DNA from 3 places in the Saccharopolyspora sp. SCSIO 74807 genome. Region 3 is predicted to be linked to each of the others. Evidence: riboswitches for the same ligand, from Rfam matches in the RefSeq annotation. Region 3 holds a riboswitch; each other region holds the start of a gene.

Region 1 (5,839 bases), 2.8 Mb from region 3:
GCCCTTGTAGCCGTGCTTGCGCATCGCGTCCAGCCAGCGCGGATTCACCACGCGCGCCCGGAAAACGCGCGAGGTCTCCTCGGTGAGCGAGCGGGTGCGGATCGAGTCAGGCCTGCTGCTGTCGCCGATGTAGGCCGCCGGTGCCTTGCCGGAAAGCGCGCGCACCGTGGCGATCATGCCGCCGTGGTACTGGAAGTAGTCGTCCGAGTCGGCGATGTCGTGCTCGCGGGTGTCGACGTTCTTCGCTGCCACCGAAATCCGCTTGTACGCCGACTCCATGTCGCCGCGCGCCTCGGTGCCTTCCAGCCCGCGGCCGTAGGCGAAACCGCCCCACACCGCGTAAACCTCGGCGAGGTCGGTGTCGTCGCGCCAGTTCTTGCTGTCCATCAGCGGCAGCAGACCGGCCCCGTACGCGCCCGGCTTGGAGCCGAAAATCCTTGTGGTGGCACGACGTTCGTCACCGTGCTCGGCCACGTCGGATTGCGCGTGCGCGCGCACGAAGTTCTGCTCGTGCGGCTCGTCGAGCGCGGCGACCTTGCGCACCGCGTCGTCGATCAGCGTGACCACGTGCGGGAAAGCGTCGCGGAAGAAGCCGCTGATGCGCACCGTCACGTCCACGCGCGGGCGCCCCAGCTCCTCCAGCGGGATCACTTCCAGGCCGTTGACCCGCCGCGAAGCCTCGTCCCAGGTGGGCCGCACGCCCATCAGCGCGAGCACTTCCGCGATGTCGTCACCGGAAGTGCGCATCGCCGAGGTGCCCCACACCGACAGCCCCACCGAACGCGGGTATTCCCCGGTCTCGTCCAGGTAGCGCTCGATCAGCGAGTCCGCGATGGCGTGGCCGGTCTCCCAGGAAAGCCGGCTCGGCACCGCCTTCGGGTCCACCGAGTAGAAGTTCCGGCCGGTCGGCAGCACGTTGATCAGGCCGCGCAGCGGCGAACCGCTCGGGCCCGCCGGGACGTAGCCGCCTTCCAGCGCGTGCAGCGCCGCGGTCATCTCGTCCGTTGTGGACGCCAGCCGCGGAACGAGTTCGGAAACCGCGAACTCCAGCACTCGCACCACGTCGTCCGGTGCTTCGCCGAGCACCGAACGGCAGACCTCCGGCACCGCCGAGAGCTCCCAGTCGTGCTCCTCCATACCGGAAACCAGGGCGTGCGCGCTGGTTTCCACGTCGTCCACGGTGCCGCGGGCGACGCTGCCGTCCTCCAACATGCCCAGCGCCTCGCGCAGGCCGGGCAGCGCGGCGGACTGCCCGCCCCACATCTGCCGCGCCCGCAGCATCGCCAGCACCAGGTTCACCCGCGGCTCACCGGTCGGCGCGCCGCCGAGGATGTGCAGGCCGTCGCGGATCTGCGCGTCCTTGATCTCGCAGAGCCAGCCGTCGACGTGCAGCAGCATGTCGTCGAATTCGGCTTCGTGCGGGCGTTCTTCCAGCCCGAGGTCGTGGTCGAGCTTCGCGGCCTGCATCAGCGTCCAGATCTGGCTGCGGATCGCGGGCAGCTTCGCCGGGTCCATCGCGGAGATCTGCGCGTGCTCGTCGAGCAGTTGCTCCAGCTTGGCGATGTCGCCGTAGCTCTCCGCGCGCGCCATCGGCGGCACCAGGTGGTCCACCAGCGTGGCGTGCACCCGCCGCTTGGCCTGCGTGCCCTCACCGGGGTCGTTGACCAGGAACGGGTAGATCAGCGGCAGGTCGCCCAGCGCCGCGTCCGGCGCGCAGGACGCCGACATGCCCGCGGTTTTGCCCGGCAGCCACTCCAGGTTGCCGTGCTTGCCCAGGTGCACCATCGCGTGCGCGCCGAACTCGTGGTTGAGCCAGCGGTAGGCGGCCAGGTAGTGGTGGCTCGGCGGCAGGTCCGGATCGTGGTAGATCGCGATCGGGTTCTCGCCGAAACCGCGCGGCGGCTGCACCATGATCACCACGTTGCCCGCGCGCAGCGCGGCGAGCACGATCTCGCCGTCCGGGTCGTGCGAGCGGTCCACGAACTGCTCGCCAGGCGGCGGACCCCAGTGCTGCTCGATGCTCTCGCGCAGGTCCGCGGGCAGCGTCGCGTACCACTCGGCGTAGCGCTTGGCCGGAATCCGCACCGGATTCCCGGAAAGCTGCTCCTCGGACAACCAGTCCGGGTCCTGCCCACCCGCCGCGATCAGCGCGTGCACCAGCGCGTCACCGTCCTGCGCGGCGACGCCGGGCAGCGCGTCCGGGCCGTCGGCCGGGCCGATGTCGTAGCCCGCGTCGCGCAGCGTGGCCAGCATCTTCACCGCGCTGGCCGGGGTGTCCAGCCCGACCGCGTTGCCGATGCGGGAGTGCTTGGTCGGATACGCCGATAGCATCAGCACCAGCCGCTTGTCCTGCGGCTGCACGTGCTTGAGCTGCGCGTGCCGTACCGCGGTCCCGGCGACGCGCGCGGTGCGCTCCGGATCGGCGACGTAGACCGGCAAGCCCTCGGAGTCGTTCTCCTTGAACGAGAACGGCACCGTGATCAGCCGCCCGTCGAACTCCGGCACCGCCACCTGCGTGGCCATGTCCAGTGGGGACAGTCCCTCGTCGTTCTCCTCCCACGCCGCGCGGCTGGAGGTGAGCGTGAGCCCTTGCAGGATCGGGATGTCCAGCTCGGCCAGCGCACCCACGTCCCACGCCTCGTCGTCGCCACCGGCCTGCGCGGTCGCGGGTTTCGTGCCGCCCGCCGCGAGAACCGTGACGATCAGCGCGTCCGCCTGCTCGAGCGTGTCTAGCAGTCCCGGCTCCGGAGCGCGCAGCGAGGCGCAGAACACCGGCAGCGCCTGCCCACCGGCGTCCTCAATGGACTCCGAGAGCGCGTGCGCGAACGCGGTGTTCCCGGCCATGTGGTGCGCGCGGTAGTACAGCACCGCCACCGTCGGGCCCTCGGTGCGGCGCGGCTCGCGTTCCAGCACGCCCCACTTGGGAGTCTCCACCGGCGGCTCGAAGCCGTGTCCGGTGAGCAGGATCGTGTCCGACAGGAAGTGGAACAGCTGCGTCAGGTTCTGCGGCCCGCCCTGGGCGAGGTAGCTGTGCGCCTGCGCGCAAACCCCGCCGGGCACCGTGGAGCACTCCATCAGCTCCGCGTCCGGGGCCTGCTCGCCGCCGAGCACCACCACCGGCCGCGGCCCGGCCAGCAGCGCGTCCAGGCCCTCCTCCCAGGCGCGGCGGCCGCCGAGCAGGCGGACCACGACGAGGTCGACGCCTTCCAGCAGCGGCGGCAGGTCGTCCACGCCGAGCCGGGCGGGGTTGCCGAGCCGGAACTGCGCGACACCGGAGTCGGCGTTCGCGGCGCGCGCGCTCAGCAGATCGGTGTCCGATGTGGACAGCAGCAGGATCACGCGGCACGCTCCCCGTTTCGCGGGGACACGGACGTCGCAGGACGCATGGTCAACCTTCCTCGGGGTCGTCCGCCCCGGAGTCGTCGGGCACCCGGTCGTCGGGCCCCGGCTGGCAGGCATGGCGGCGGCGGAGTGTCCTGGCTCCCGGATCGCTGCTCGCCCCGGCCTTCCCGCCCGCAGGCAGTGGCCGCCGTTGCCCGCAGGCAGTGGCCGCGAAGTGCTCGACTTCGCCCATCGGAGTCCGCTCCCCGGTGACAGTGGCGGGACCGCGCCGGATTCGCACCGGCTTCCTCCACTCGTCGCCGTCGACCACTCTCCGCAACGCCGCGATCGTTAGTCAAGTGCGGCGTGGTGAAGCGCTCGTGTTTTGCCCCCGCAACCACCCCTGGTCGTAGTATCGACGATCGCCGGTGTGCGCCGATGGTCCGCGCGCTACCGAGCGCCGACGCCGTGCGCAGCGGATTCCGGTGTCGGGACGACCACGATCAGTGAAGGCGGGAAGCTGTGCCGGAACGAGCCGAGCCCGATGCGTGCCCCGGCGCGCTGCGGGTGCACGAGGCCGCGGACGGCGGACTGGCCCGGGTGCGGGTGCCCGGCGGGCGGCTGACCGCGCACCAGGTGCGGGCGCTGGCCGATGCTGCGCAGCTCGGCGACGGCGGGTGGGAGCTGACCTCGCGGGCGAACCTGCAGGTGCGCGGGCTGGCTTCCGGGGCGGAGTTCGCCGGGCGGCTCGCCGGCGCGGGATTGCTGCCGTCCGCGACGCACGAGCGAGTACGCAACGTGATCGCCTCGCCCGGTAGCGACGGCGCACTGGACGTGCACGCGGTGTCGCGGGAGCTCGACGAGCGGTTGTGCGCGGTTCCGGGCTTGGCCGAGCTGCCCGGCCGGTTCCTGTTCACTGTGGACGACGGGTGCGGTGACGTCACGGGGTTGCGCGGTGACGTCGGGTTGTTGCCGGTGGGTGACTCGGTCGCGGTGCTGCTTTCGGGCGTGGACAAGGGGATTCGGGTCACGGCGGATGCTGCCGCGCAGGCCGCGGTGCTGGCCGCGGAGGCGTTCCTGGCCGAGCGGGCGCAGCAGCGAGCGGCGAGCTGGCGGCTCGACGAACTCACCGATGGTGCTTCGCGCGTCACCCAGCGGGTCCTCGCTGCGCTGGGGATTTCCGCGGCAGAGCCGGTCGCCGTGCCCGACGAGGTGGTGCCGACGCACGCCCACCTCGGGCGCCGGCAGCTCGGCGACGGGCGAGTGAGCGTCGCGGCCGGGGCTCCGCTGGGCCGGTTGAGCCCGGCCCAGGTCGCCTGCGTCAGCGCCGCGGCGGAAGTCGCCGGGCAGCTCCGGCTCACTCCGTGGCGGACCCTGGTGCTGCCGGGAATCCCGCGCGGCGAAGCCGCAACGCTACTGTCCGAACTGGACTCCGCGGGGCTGGTCGTGGACGAGTCCGCGCCACTGGCCGGAATCACCGCGTGCACCGGCAGCCCCGGCTGCGCGAAATCCTTGGCGGACGTCCGCACGGACGCCGCGCGCACCGCGCGTCCCGGGGAGCTGCCGGTGCACTGGGCGGGCTGTTCCCGCCGGTGCGGGCGGCCCGCGGGTCGCGGAGTGGAAGTGCTGGCCACCGAGGCCGGCTACGAGGTCGGCGGGAAACCGGCCGGCAGCGAACCGACCGCCGCGCTCGAAGCGGCACGGAGGGCACTGTGAACACCGGTCGCTACGAGTACGTCCGCGAAGGCCCGGAGATCTACCGCCGTTCCTTCGCCACGATCCGCGCCGAGGCCGAACTGGACGGGATGCCGCCGGAGGTCGCCGGGGTCGCGGTCCGCATGATCCACGCTTGCGGCATGGTCGACCTGGTCGCCGATCTGGCCTGGTCGCCGAACGCGGTGCTGGCCGCTCGCAAGGCGTTGCGCGCGGGCGCGCCGGTGTTCTGCGACGCGGAGATGGTCGCCGCCGGAATCACCCGGCGCCGCCTCCCGGCCGCCAACGACATCGTCTGCACCCTCGGTGACCAGCGAGTTCCCGAGCTGGCGCAGCAACTCGGCACCACCCGCAGCGCCGCCGCGATGGAGCTGTGGGCCGACCGCCTGGAAGGTTCCGTCGTGGCCGTGGGCAACGCGCCGACCTCGTTGTTCCGGCTGCTGGAGATGGTCGACGAAGGCGCCGGGCGGCCCGCGGCCGTGCTCGGTCTGCCGGTCGGTTTCATCGGCGCCGCCGAGTCCAAGCAAGCACTGGCCGAACATCCCGCGCTGGAGCACCTGGTGGTGCACGGCCGCCGGGGTGGCAGCGCGATGGCGGTGGCCGCCGTCAACGCGATCGCGAGCGAACAGGAGTGAGCAGCACCGTGGAGCAGGCAGGCAGGTTGTTCGGCGTCGGACTCGGACCCGGTGATCCGGAGCTGGTGACCGTGAAGGCCGCGCGGCGCATCCGCGAAGCGGACGTGATCGCTTACCACAGCGCGCGGCACGGCCGCAGCATCGCGCGCGGGGTCGCCGAACCGTACCTG
Region 2 (5,839 bases), 2.8 Mb from region 3:
GCGTTCGCCACAGCGGCGATCAGCGCACCGGTCGCGGCGGCCCCGCAACAATCGGCCCCGCAACAGCAGGCCCCGCAGCAGCAACCGCCGCCCACCAGCAAGGTCGTCGGCGGCGAACCCGCCAGCACCGATGACTTCCCGTGGGTCGTCTACCTCACCGACGCCTCGGGCAACCAGTTCTGCGGGGGCACGCTGGCCGCGCCGGACAAGGTCGTCACCGCCGCGCACTGCGTCACCGGCGGGCCGCCCGAGATGACCGTCGTGGCCGGTCGCGACGACAAGCTCAGCAGCGACGGCGAGGAAGTCGACGTCCGCGGCACCTGGGTGCACCCGGATTACCAGCAGGCCACCAGCGGTTCGGACGTCGCGGTGCTGACCCTGGAACGGGACCTGCCGCAGACTCCGCTGCAGCTGGCGCGGCCGCAGGATTCCGGGCTCTACGAGCCGGGCCAGGAGGCCACGGTGCTCGGCTGGGGCAGCACGAGCGAAGGCGGCACCCCGTCCCGCACGCTGCGCCAGGCGACCCCGCCGATCACCACCGACCAGCAGTGCTCCGACGCCTACAACGGGCAGTACGACCCGGAGGCGATGGTCTGCGCCGGGCTGCCCGCGGGTGGCGTGGACAGCTGCCAGGGCGACTCGGGCGGGCCGCTGGTCGTCGACGACCGGCTGATCGGGATCGTGTCCTGGGGCAACGGTTGCGCCCGGCCCGGCCAACCGGGGGTTTACACCCGCGTGGCCAGCTACTACGACGAGGTGCAGGCGCAGTTGAGCTGATCCGGGTTCAGCCGGAGCAGGGCCGGGGCGCGCGCCGGGCGCCCCGGCCTTCGCATGTTCCGGGGCGGTGCCTGAGAAATCGGCCGGAAGCGGCTCAGCTCGCGACGAGGCCGACCGAGATGGTCAGGAACGCGGCTGCGCTGACCATGTCCAGCGAGCGCGCCACCCGCGGATGCCGCAGCCGGTCGGCGATGCGCGCGGCGGCCAGCACGACGGTGATCTCCCAGATCGCGGCCACCACCAGGAACACCGCGCCGAGCATGATCAGTTGCAGCGTCGGCGCGGTGGCGCCGCCCACGAACTGCGGCAGGAACGCGAGGCTGAACAGCAGCATCTTGGGGTTCGTGATGTTGCTCAGCAGCCCCTGCAGGTACGGCCGCCGCACCGGGGCGCCGCCGCCGAGTTCTTCGCCGCTTCGCTTCCGCGTCAGCCACAGCCCGCGCACGATCGTCGCCGCCAGGTAAACGAGGTACGCCGCGCCCGCCCATTTCAGCGTGGACAGCACCGCCGGGTTGCTCGTGATCAGCGCGCCGAGTCCGCAGATCACCAGCGCGACCTGCGCGATGCTGCCGCTGTGGATGCCGGCCAGCGCCCGCAGCCCGGCTCCGGTGCCCTGCCGCAGCGAGGTCCGCAGCAGCAGGAACGCGTCCACACCGGGCGTGAGCACTACTACTGCACTGGCGAGCAGGAACGCAGGCAGCGTCGTGAAGTCCAGCATGGCGGGTTCGCTCCTCCTACTCGGGCGCGCGAAGGCACGGCGGGCCGCGCGGCCGCCGGGCAAGATTCACCGGATCGTGGGTGATCTCGGGAGTCCGCATCGTCGCGGTCTCCGGATCAACGAAATGAGTGGCTGGATGAACGGTGGATGAAGAGCTTGATCGACGTTCTTTTTCCTGCCGATGACCATAGTAACGAAAAATTTTGCCGCCTGGATGTGAGTTCAGCCTCCTGACCTCTATGTGACCGGGCCGCTACGGTGTGCCGCCGTAGATCCCCGCGACCATGGAGGCCGACGTGTTCAACGGCAGCGCTCGCAAGTTCCGGCTCCCGCTGCGAAGGCTGTTCGCGGGGTGCTCCGCGGGAGCCGCTGCCGTGGCGCTGATGAGTCCGGTCGCGTCCGCCGAAACACCCGGCGGCGGCAAGGAACGCGTCGTCGGCGGGGAGGGCACCGGGATCGAGGCCGCGCCTTGGGCGGTCGCGCTGACCGACCCGGACGGCAACCAGTTCTGCGGCGGGACGCTGGTCGCCCCGGACAAGGTCGTCACCGCCGCGCACTGCACCTTCGACACCGCCACCGCGCAGCCGCGCGCCGTGGGAGAGCTGCGCGCGGTGACCGGGCGGGAAGATCTGCGCACCTCCGCCGGGACGGTTTCGGAAGTTCGCGAAGTCTGGGTGCACCCCGAGTTCCGGGACGTCGGCCACGGCCACGACGTCGCCGTGCTGACCCTGACCGCTCCGGCGCCGCAGCCGCCGCTGCCGATGGCCGGGGCCGGGGAAGTCGAGCCCTACCGGCCCGGAACTCCGGCCCGCGTCTACGGCTGGGGCCGCACCACCGAGTACGGGTCCACTTCGGACACACTGCGCTCCGCCGACGTGCCGATCAACAGCGACGAGCAGTGCCGCAACACCTACCCGGAATACGACGGCACGACCATGGTCTGCGCCGGACTCCCCGAAGGCGGCCGGGACGCGTGCACCGGCGACTCCGGTGGCCCGCTGGTCGCCGAAGGCAGGCTGGTGGGAGTCGTCTCCTACGGCGCGGGATGCGGGCGCCCCGGCGCCCCCGGCGTCTACGCCCGGATTTCCGGTGTCGCCGCCGAGATGGCCCCGCAGCTGTGACGACGACAGTGGCGTTTACTACTTCGCCGCAGGTGAATGCGGGTCGCGCGACCCGCGTGTGATATCCCGGAGTGGTGACGCTGCAACCGCTTGCCACCGCTGTGCAACGCGCCTACACGGCCGACCTCGACGCCGAGGACTTCTACAGACTGCTGCGCCTGCGGGTGGACGTGTTCGTGGTCGAGCAGCAATGCCCCTACGCCGAGCTCGACGGCCGCGACCTGGACAGCCGCACCCGGCACTTCTGGATCGACTCGGCCGACGGCTACGTGCTCGGCTACCTGCGGCTGCTGGAGGACGCCGGCGGCGGTTTCCGGATCGGCCGGGTGGCCACCGCGAAGAACGCCCGGGGGATGGGGCTCGGCGCGAAGTTGATGCGCGCGGCGCTCGCCGAGGTGCGCAGTTCGCCCGCGGTGCTCTCGGCGCAGACCCGGGTGCTGGAGTTCTACCGCCCGTTCGGCTTCGAGCCCTCCGGTGAGGAGTACCTCGAAGACGGCATCGCGCACATCGACATGTTGCGCTGCCCGGCGTGATCGCTGCCGCAGCGAGGTTCCTCGGCATCGGCTGATCTGCGACGATGCTCGCTGGTCCCAGCCGGGCAGGTCAGGAAGCCGGTGCGAGTCCGGCACGGTCGGCGCCACTGTGACCGGGGAGCGGGTCCCCTTCGCGAGCCACCGGGACGCCTGGGAAGGCCGGGGAAGTTCCGCGCGGATCCGGGAGTCAGGACACTGCCTCGCCCCGGCACAGCCGACATCGGGGCGTCCGAGACCCGAGGAAGGAACTCCTGGCATGACTGCTCCCGCGAGGGCGCGCTTCCCGTTCTCCGCCGTGGTCGGGCACGACGACCTGCGGCTGGCGCTGCTGCTCAACGCGGTGCACCCGCGCATCGGCGGCGTGCTGGTGCGCGGCGAGAAGGGCACCGCGAAGTCCACTGTGGTCCGTGCGCTGGCTGCGCTGCTGCCCGCGCTGGACGTGGTCCCGGACTGCCGGTTCGGCTGCTCCCCGCAGCAACCCGACCCGGAGTGCCCGGACGGCCCGCACGCGGCGACGGCCGCCGAGCAGCGGTCCGCCGAGCTGGTGGAACTGCCGGTCGGGGCCACCGAGGACCGGCTGGTGGGGTCGCTGGACTTGGAGAAGGCGCTGACCGAGGGAGTCCGGGCCTACCAACCGGGTCTGCTGGCCGCCGCGCACCGCGGAGTGCTCTACGTCGACGAGGTCAACCTGCTGCACGACCACCTGGTGGACCTGCTGCTGGACGCGGCGGCGATGGGGCGCGCGCACGTCGAGCGGGAAGGCGTGTCCATCACGCACGCCGCCTCGTTCCTGCTGGTCGGCACGATGAACCCGGAGGAAGGTGAGCTGCGTCCGCAGCTGCTGGACCGCTTCGGCCTCACCGTGCAGGTCTCGGCTTCGCGGGAGGTAGCCACGCGCACCGAGGTGGTGCGGCGGCGGCTCGAGTTCGAGGCCGACCCGGCGGGTTTCGCGCAGCAGTGGGCCGAGCAGGACGCCGAGCTGGCCGAGCGGATCGCGGCCGCCCGCGCCCGCGTCGAGTCGGTGGTGCTGCCGGATTCCGAGCTGCGCCGGATCTCCGCGCTGTGCGCGGCGTTCGACGTGGACGGGATGCGCGCGGACCTGGTGCTGGCCCGCACCGCTGTCGCGCACGCCGCTTGGCGCGGTGCGGACGCGGTCGAGGAGGTCGACGTCGAGGCGGGCTCCCGGCTGGCGCTGCCGCACCGGCGGCGCCGCGATCCGTTCGACGAGCCGGGTGTGGACGAGGAGCAGTTGCAGCAGGCGCTGTCCGATGCCGCGGAGCACGCCGAGGACTCGGGCGACGACTCCGGGGACGCTGGGGATTCGGGCGACGCTGGGGATTCGGGCGACGACGAACCGCCGGACGGACCGGACGACGGGCCGGGCGGCGGATCTCCGGACGGCGGTCCGGACGACGGCCCGGACGGTCCCGGTGGCGGACAAGCCCAGCAGCCGCCGGAGAGCGCTGCTGATCAGCAGAACGGGCAGCAGCAGGAGAAATCCGGCGGCAACGGCCCGGCGCCCGCGGGCAAGCCGCCCGCCGCGCCCGCTCCGGCCTTCCGCGCCCGACTGCTGGAAGTCCCCGGGGTCGGCGAAGGCGCGCCCGGCCGCCGTTCCCGCGCGCGCTCCCGCACCGGCCAGACCATCCGTTCCTCCACAGTGGACGGAAATGGCGTGCACCTGCCCGCCACGCTGACCGCCGCCGCCCCGCACCAGCTCGCGCGCGGGCGCAGCGGCCCGGGACTCGTGCTGCACCAGGAAGACGTCCGCCGGTCGGTGCGCGAAGGCCGCGAGGGCAACCTGGTGCTGTTCGCCGTGGACGCCTCCGGCTCGATGGCCGCCAGGGAGCGGATGTCCGCGGTCAGCGGCGCGGTGCTGTCCCTGCTGCGGGACGCCTACCAGCGGCGCGACAAAGTGGGCGTGGTGACGTTCCGCGCCGGTGCCGCGGAACTGGCGCTGCCGCCGACCTCGTCGGTGGAGATCGCCGCCTCCCGGATGCGCGATCTGCGCACCGGCGGCCGCACTCCGCTGGCCGACGGCCTGCTGAAAGTCCGCAAGGTGGTGCAGACCGAACGCACCCGGGACCCGCGCAGGCGCCCGCTGCTGGTGCTGCTCACCGACGGCAAGGCCACGATTCCGGCCGGTGAAGCGGCCGGCGGTGGGCGCTCCGGCGCGCAGCGCGCGGTGCGGGATTCGTTGCGTGCGGCCGGATTGCTGGCCGGGCTCGGAGTGGCTTCGGTGGTCGTCGACTGCGAGCAGGGCATGGTCCGGCTCGGCTTGGCCGGGCAGCTCGCCACCGCGCTCGGCGGGGCCTGCCTGCGGCTCGAGGAGCTCTCCGCGGACGCGGTCGCTGGAGTGGTGCGCGCGGCCCGCGACGGCGTGGCAAAGGCCGCCTGATTCCGATTCGGTCACAACACGCGCGGGCAGGTGTAGGAATATCCCGGCGAACTTGGTAAGGTGTTCTTCGTCCACCTGACCCCCAGGGGTGGACCACGAGGCGCCCTCGCGCTCCCGATGACCCCCAGGTCGGTTGAGCGCGGGGGTGCTTTCTACGCACCTCGGCGAATCTCGCGCACCGGCCGCAATCCCGCGGCGTACCGGTGGAATCCGGGCAAACGATTTCGTCGCCGAGGCCGTTCGGGCGCGGTGCAACGGGTGCGTCGCCGGTTGCAGTGTGCCGGGCCGCTCTGCG
Region 3 (5,839 bases):
GCTGGGTGACCGGGGCGTCCGGCGGCGGGCAGCGCAGCGCGTCCATCGCCTGCTCGAGGTGGGAGTCGATCTCCCAGGCGTCGGCGTGGTCCAGCTCTTCCTGGAGCCGGCCCATCTCCTCCATCAGCTCGTCGGTGTAGTCGGTGGCGAGCTGCTCGGCGATCGTGTTGAAGCGGTGCAGCTTCTGGATGATCTCGCCGACGCCTTCCTCGACGTTGCCGAGGACGGTCTTCTCCTCGTTCAGCGGCGGCTCCTGCTGCATGATGCCGACCGTGAAACCGGGCGAGAGGAACGCCTCACCGTTGTCCGGCTGCTCGAGTCCAGCCATGATCTTGAGCACGGTCGACTTGCCGGCGCCGTTGGGACCGACGACGCCGATCTTCGCACCGGGGTAGAACTGGAGGGTCGCTTCCTCGAGGATGACCTTGTCCCCGTGCGCCTTCCGCACCTTCTTCATGGTGTAAACGAACTCGGCCATACCCCAAATCGTAGATGCGGCCCGTGTCGTCTCGTGCACCGCCGTCGGTTGCCGCCCCGACAGCGGTGCACCGACTGCTCACGAACACCCCTGGCAACATCATCACCGCTGGTCAACCGGCTGCAAGATCAGCCGGGACGGGCCGCGGTGACCTTTCCCGCGTCGAATCCGCGCGAACCGCCGGTGCCGCCGACCGCCGCGGGCGCCGCCTCCGGCTCCGGAAAACGGTTGCTGCGCGCCAGATCCAGCCCCACCGCGTTCGCCTCGATCTCGACCGAGGTTCGCCATTGCCCGTGCAGCTCGTACTCCCGCGTGCGCAACCGGCCGGAGACGACCACCGGCGCGCTCTTCGCGACCACGCCGTCCACTCCGTCCGCCACCCGCCGCCAGCAGTTCACGGTGGCGACCAGCCGATCACCGTCCACCCACTGCTCGGTGGTCTTGTCGAAGCGCCGGGCACTGCTGCCCACCCGGAAGCTGACGACCTTGCTGCCGGACACCTCGCGGGTCCGCGGCTCGGTCAGCACCGTTCCCACGACCGCCACACCGGTTTCGAACATCACTACCGCCTCGCTGTCCCGTGCGGCGCCCGCCCCTCGGACGAAAGCGCCGGGCCGGATCTCGGCCTGAATCCAGCTTGCGGTGCGCCGATCACGCGCCGCCACCTCGATTTCACGATCTGTGGACGGACGCGGCTGTTGTGGACAACTCAGCGGCTGCCGGACGTGTCGCCCTCCGACAGGCGGCGCAGCATTTCGTTGTACGCCTTGAGGTCCGCGTCCCCGTCCGCATCGGCCTTGCGGTCGATCCGCCGTGCGGCCCGATCGTCCGCGCGCGACCACTGGATCAGCAGCGCCAGCATCACCACGACCAACGGCACTTCTCCGGACGCCCACGCGAGGCCCCCGCCGAGGTTCTGATCCGCCAGCAGGTCCGGCACCCAAGGCAGCGCCAGCCCGCGGTAGAAGTCCGAGCCGATCACCGTCTTGGACATCATCAGCGTGATGCCGAAGAACGCGTGGAACGGCATCGAAGCGAACACCAGCCCGACCTTCACCAGCGGCGGCAGCTGCCGCGGCGCCGGATCGATGCCGATCACCGGCCAGTAGAAGACGTAGCCCACCAGCAGGAAGTGCGCGTTCATCGCCAGGTGCGCCCAATGCTCGTACAGCGCCGCGTCGAACAACCCGGAGAAGTACAGCGCCCAGAACGACCCCACGAACAGCGCCAACGCCACCAGCGGGTTGGTCAGCAGCCGCGTGAGCGGCGAATGCAGGAAGGCCAGCAACCACTCCCGCGGCCCCGGCGGCTGGTCCTTCGAGGCCGGCTTGAGCACCCGCAGCGCCAACGACGTCGGCCCGGCCAGCACCAGCAGCACCGGCGAGAGCATCGACAGCACCATGTGCTGTCCCATGTGGACGCTGAACATGGCGGGTGCGTACCGGCCGATGCCCGCCGAGGTGGCGATCAGGATCGACGCGCACCCGAGCAGCCACGCCGCGGTGCGCCCCACCGGCCACCGGTCGCCGCGCCGCCGCAGCTTGACCACGCCCCACACGTACAGCGCGGCCAACGCGATCGAGAACGTCCCGAAGACCAGGTCGAAGCGGAAGTCGAACAGCAGCCGCAGCACGGTCGGCGGTTCGATCGGGTACCCGACCAGCAGCTCCACCCGCGAGGGCAGCGGGCCGAGCTCCGCGGGCGGCGGCGTACGTCCGAGCGCGACGGCGACACCGATGGTCGCGAACATCGCGAGGACCTCGACCGCGCCCAGCCGCAGCAGCGCGTTGCGCCCGGCACCTTCCTCGATCCGCTTGACCGCGCGTTCCCGCTGGAAGTACGCGATGACACCGAGCAGCGCCAGGCACAGCACCTTGACCACGACCAACGCCCCGTAGGTGGTCGTGAACAACTGCTCCGGCGGCACCCGCACGTAGGAGTTGAGCACGCCGGAGACCGCCATGACGATCCAGCACACCAGCGCGATCTTGGAGAACCGCCGCGCCACCAGTCCCGCGTGCGCGCCCTTGCGCGCCAGGTGCGCGAGCACGGCGATCAGCCCGCCGACCCAGATCGTCGCGGAGTACAGGTGGAACAGCAGGCTGTTCGTGGCGATGTCGTGCGCACCGCCGCTGGCGGAGTGCCCGGTGGCGATCAGCGGCAGCATCCCGGCCAGCGACAGCGCGAAAAGCGCGACCGTCCAGCCCCACGACAGCACGATCCGGCAGGCGACGGCGAGCACGAGCGCGATCACCGCGGTGATCAGCCATGACTTGGCCTCTTCCAACGCGTCCACGAGGCCGAACAGCACGGTGCTGTCGAGCACCTCGCTCACCGGACGTCCGGTGGCGTCCGCGGCGGTGAACGGCACCAGCAACACAGCGCCGACGCACCACAGCGCGGCCGCCCAGCCTGCTGCCCGCACCGCCGCGTAGCCGTCGGCCGTCAACGGCCCGGATCGCCGCGCCGGGATGCCGAACGAGGCCAGCAGCAGCGAACCGATGCACACCACCGCGCCGGATTCGGCCAGCACCCGCGCCACAGGCAGCCCGAACCTGGTGACCGCGCCGGGGTCCGGCAGGCCGTAGGCGGCGTAGGCGTCGCTCGCGGACAACGCGGTCAGCGCGATCGCCACCACCGCGGCCAGGAGTCCCGCCGTGCCGACCAGCACTCCCACCGCACTCGATCTGCGCCGTCCGGCCGGAACCGTCTCAGAAGCCACGCGCCGAGCCTAACGGACATGTCCTGACCTGCGGTTTTCGGGTGCCGACGCACGCGAACCGCGCAACTGAGCAGGACCGGCCGGATCAAGCGTCGGCAGCCACGATCAATCAGCACGAAACGTGATCAGGTTCGACACCGAAAGTGATCAATTTGTACACGTACGGACGCGGCGGAGTTGCGGAGAGTACGCGCCACGAAGTCGGCCCGAGAGGCGTTCGGCACCTCCGCGGAACGTGGGTTAAGGTACGCTCAATTGATCTTGAGATGCTGTGGTTCGAACTCTCGACCAGGGAAAAGCGCCCCCGGCAGGACTCGAACCTGCGACCTAAGGATTAGAAGTCCTTTGCTCTGTCCGACTGAGCTACGAGGGCCTGTTCACCACATTGCTGAGCTGCACGGAGCAGGGTAACGGGCAGCTCCGCCGACCGTGGGACCGACGCGGGCGGCGTTGCAGAGCCGGTATAGAACGGCAAGCCGATCGACAGATCCGCGATCTTCGACCCCGCCGCGCCCGCTCACCGCACGGTCGGCGACCCCGCTTCGCAGCCGTTCGGACGTGATCCGCGTCTCCGATCCGGTTTCTCCCGCGAATTGCGCGAGATCGGTCGAAATCCCAGGTCACCTATCGCGCTTTCCCATGCAGTGGACGCGATGTCGGAGTTCGCGGGCCTTGTCTTCCGAGCAGAACTGGGTAACCTCCGACGTGCTGGTGGTTCGCCCGCACCGGCCCGAGCAGGCACGCGGCGGGCGAGGCAAGAGGGAACCCGGTGCGAATCCGGGACTGCCCCGCAGCGGTGAGTGGGAACGAACGCCGTCACCGGTTCCGGCCGGTCACAGCACTGAGCACGCGCTCGGGAAGCCGACGGTCAGTAGGAAGACCCGGCACCCGCCGGAGGAACGCCCGCGAGTCCGAAGACCTGCCGCCGGTGCGTGCGCCGCGATGCGCACGCGAGCCCGAGGTCCCGTGGGAGGACCGGTGGAGGAACCGCACGCGGTGGCGTGTGCCGGTCCCGGCGCGACCTCGGCGAACCTGCCGTCGAGCTCGCGAGGAGAGAGCGTTGGCCAGCAAGATCGGCTCCACCGTACTCGGCTACCCCCGGATCGGCCCGAACCGGGAACTCAAGCGTGCGCTGGAGAACTACTGGAAGTCCCGGATCTCCGAGCCGGAACTGCGCGAAGTCGCACGCACCCTGCGCACCGACACCTGGCGATCGCTGCGCGACGCCGGGCTGGATTCGGTGCCCGGCAACACGTTCTCGTACTACGACCAGGTGCTCGACACCGCCGTCACGTTCGGCGCGGTCCCGCGCCGCTTCCGGGAGCTGGGCCTGAGCCCGCTGGACACCTACTTCGCGTTGGCACGCGGCGTGGAATCGACACCGCCGCTGGAGATGACGAAGTGGTTCGACACCAACTACCACTACCTGGTGCCGGAGATCGGCCCGGACACGGCGTTCGCGCTGTCCGACCAGACTCCCGTCGACCAGTACAACGAGGCGGCTGAACTCGGCGTGCAGACCCGTCCGGTGCTGGTCGGACCGCTGACGTTCCTGCTGCTGTCGAAGCCGGAGGAGGGCGCGCCGGAATCGTTCCGCCCGCTGGACCGGCTCGACGACCTGCTCACCGCGTACACCGAGCTGCTCGGTGAGCTGCACCGCGCCGGTGTGGAGTGGGTGCAGCTGGACGAGCCCGCGTTCGTCGCGGATCGCTCGCAGGCCGAGCTGGACGCGTTGCGCGCCGCCTACCGCAAGCTCGGCGAGCTGCGGGAGCGGCCGAAGATCTTCGTGTCCTCCTACTTCGGCGATCTCGGCGACGCGCTGGGCGTGCTCGCCGCCGCCGAGGTGGAGGCGCTGGGCGTCGACCTGATCGCCGGTTCCTCCACTGTGGACAAACTGCCCGCTGTCCAGGGGCTGCGGGACAAGACGCTGGTCGCCGGCCTGGTCGACGGCCGCAACATCTGGCGCACCGACCTGGACAAGGCGCTGACCACGGCGGCGACGCTGCTCGGCGTGGCCGGTTCGGTCGCGGTCAGCACGTCCTGCTCGCTGCTGCACTCGCCCTACGACGTCGAGGCGGAGACCGGCATCGACCCGCAGGTCAAGTCGTGGCTGGCGTTCGCGGCGCAGAAGGTCGACGAGGTCGTGGTGCTCGGCCGGGCACTGCACGAGGGCCGCGACGCGGTCGGCGAGCAGCTGATCGCCGCGCGCCAGGTGATCGCCGACCGGGCCAACGCCGACCGCGTGCGCAACAACCGGGTGCAGGCACGGCTGGACTCGCTCAAACCCGAGCACGCGCGCCGCGGCGCCTACGAGAACCGCCGTGCGGCGCAACAGAAATCGCTGCGGCTGCCACCGCTGCCGACCACCACGATCGGCTCGTTCCCGCAGACCACCGACGTCCGCAAGGCCCGTGCCGCGCTGCAGAAGGGCAACATCGACCAGGCCACCTACAAGCAGCGGATGCGCGACGAGATCGAGCGGGTCATCCGGCTGCAGGAGGAACTGGGCCTGGACGTGCTGGTGCACGGCGAGCCCGAGCGCAACGACATGGTGCAGTACTTCTCCGAGCACATGGAGGGATTCGTCAGCACGCAGAACGGCTGGGTGCAGTCCTACGGCTCCCGCTGCGTGCGCCCGC

The links. Region 3 has a riboswitch for cobalamin ahead of metE (5-methyltetrahydropteroyltriglutamate--homocysteine S-methyltransferase). Riboswitches for the same ligand answer to the same signal wherever they lie in the genome.
Region 1: it holds a riboswitch for cobalamin, as region 3 does, so the genes downstream of both, cobN (cobaltochelatase subunit CobN) here and metE (5-methyltetrahydropteroyltriglutamate--homocysteine S-methyltransferase) in region 3, are expected to answer to the same signal.
Region 2: it holds a riboswitch for cobalamin, as region 3 does, so the genes downstream of both, V1457_RS01080 (magnesium chelatase subunit D family protein) here and metE (5-methyltetrahydropteroyltriglutamate--homocysteine S-methyltransferase) in region 3, are expected to answer to the same signal.

What each region holds. Positions count from the first base shown of each region.
Region 1 covers NZ_CP146100.1:207,725-213,563, reverse strand. Annotated here, with positions in the region: gene cobN (cobaltochelatase subunit CobN) at 1-3,339, opposite strand, end outside; cobalamin riboswitch at 3,448-3,683, opposite strand; gene cobG (precorrin-3B synthase) at 3,844-5,037, shown strand; gene V1457_RS00945 (precorrin-8X methylmutase) at 5,034-5,669, shown strand; gene V1457_RS00940 (precorrin-2 C(20)-methyltransferase) at 5,678-5,839, shown strand, end outside.
Region 2 covers NZ_CP146100.1:236,197-242,035, reverse strand. Annotated here, with positions in the region: gene V1457_RS01100 (serine protease) at 1-777, shown strand, start outside; gene V1457_RS01095 (LysE family translocator) at 872-1,495, opposite strand; gene V1457_RS01090 (serine protease) at 1,792-2,616, shown strand; gene V1457_RS01085 (GNAT family N-acetyltransferase) at 2,691-3,149, shown strand; cobalamin riboswitch at 3,220-3,347, shown strand; gene V1457_RS01080 (magnesium chelatase subunit D family protein) at 3,406-5,544, shown strand.
Region 3 covers NZ_CP146100.1:2,991,014-2,996,852, reverse strand. Annotated here, with positions in the region: gene ettA (energy-dependent translational throttle protein EttA) at 1-478, opposite strand, end outside; gene V1457_RS13845 (single-stranded DNA-binding protein) at 607-1,038, opposite strand; gene V1457_RS13840 (cytochrome c oxidase assembly protein) at 1,188-3,200, opposite strand; tRNA gene V1457_RS13835 (tRNA-Arg) at 3,500-3,573, opposite strand; cobalamin riboswitch at 3,957-4,121, shown strand; gene metE (5-methyltetrahydropteroyltriglutamate--homocysteine S-methyltransferase) at 4,261-5,839, shown strand, end outside.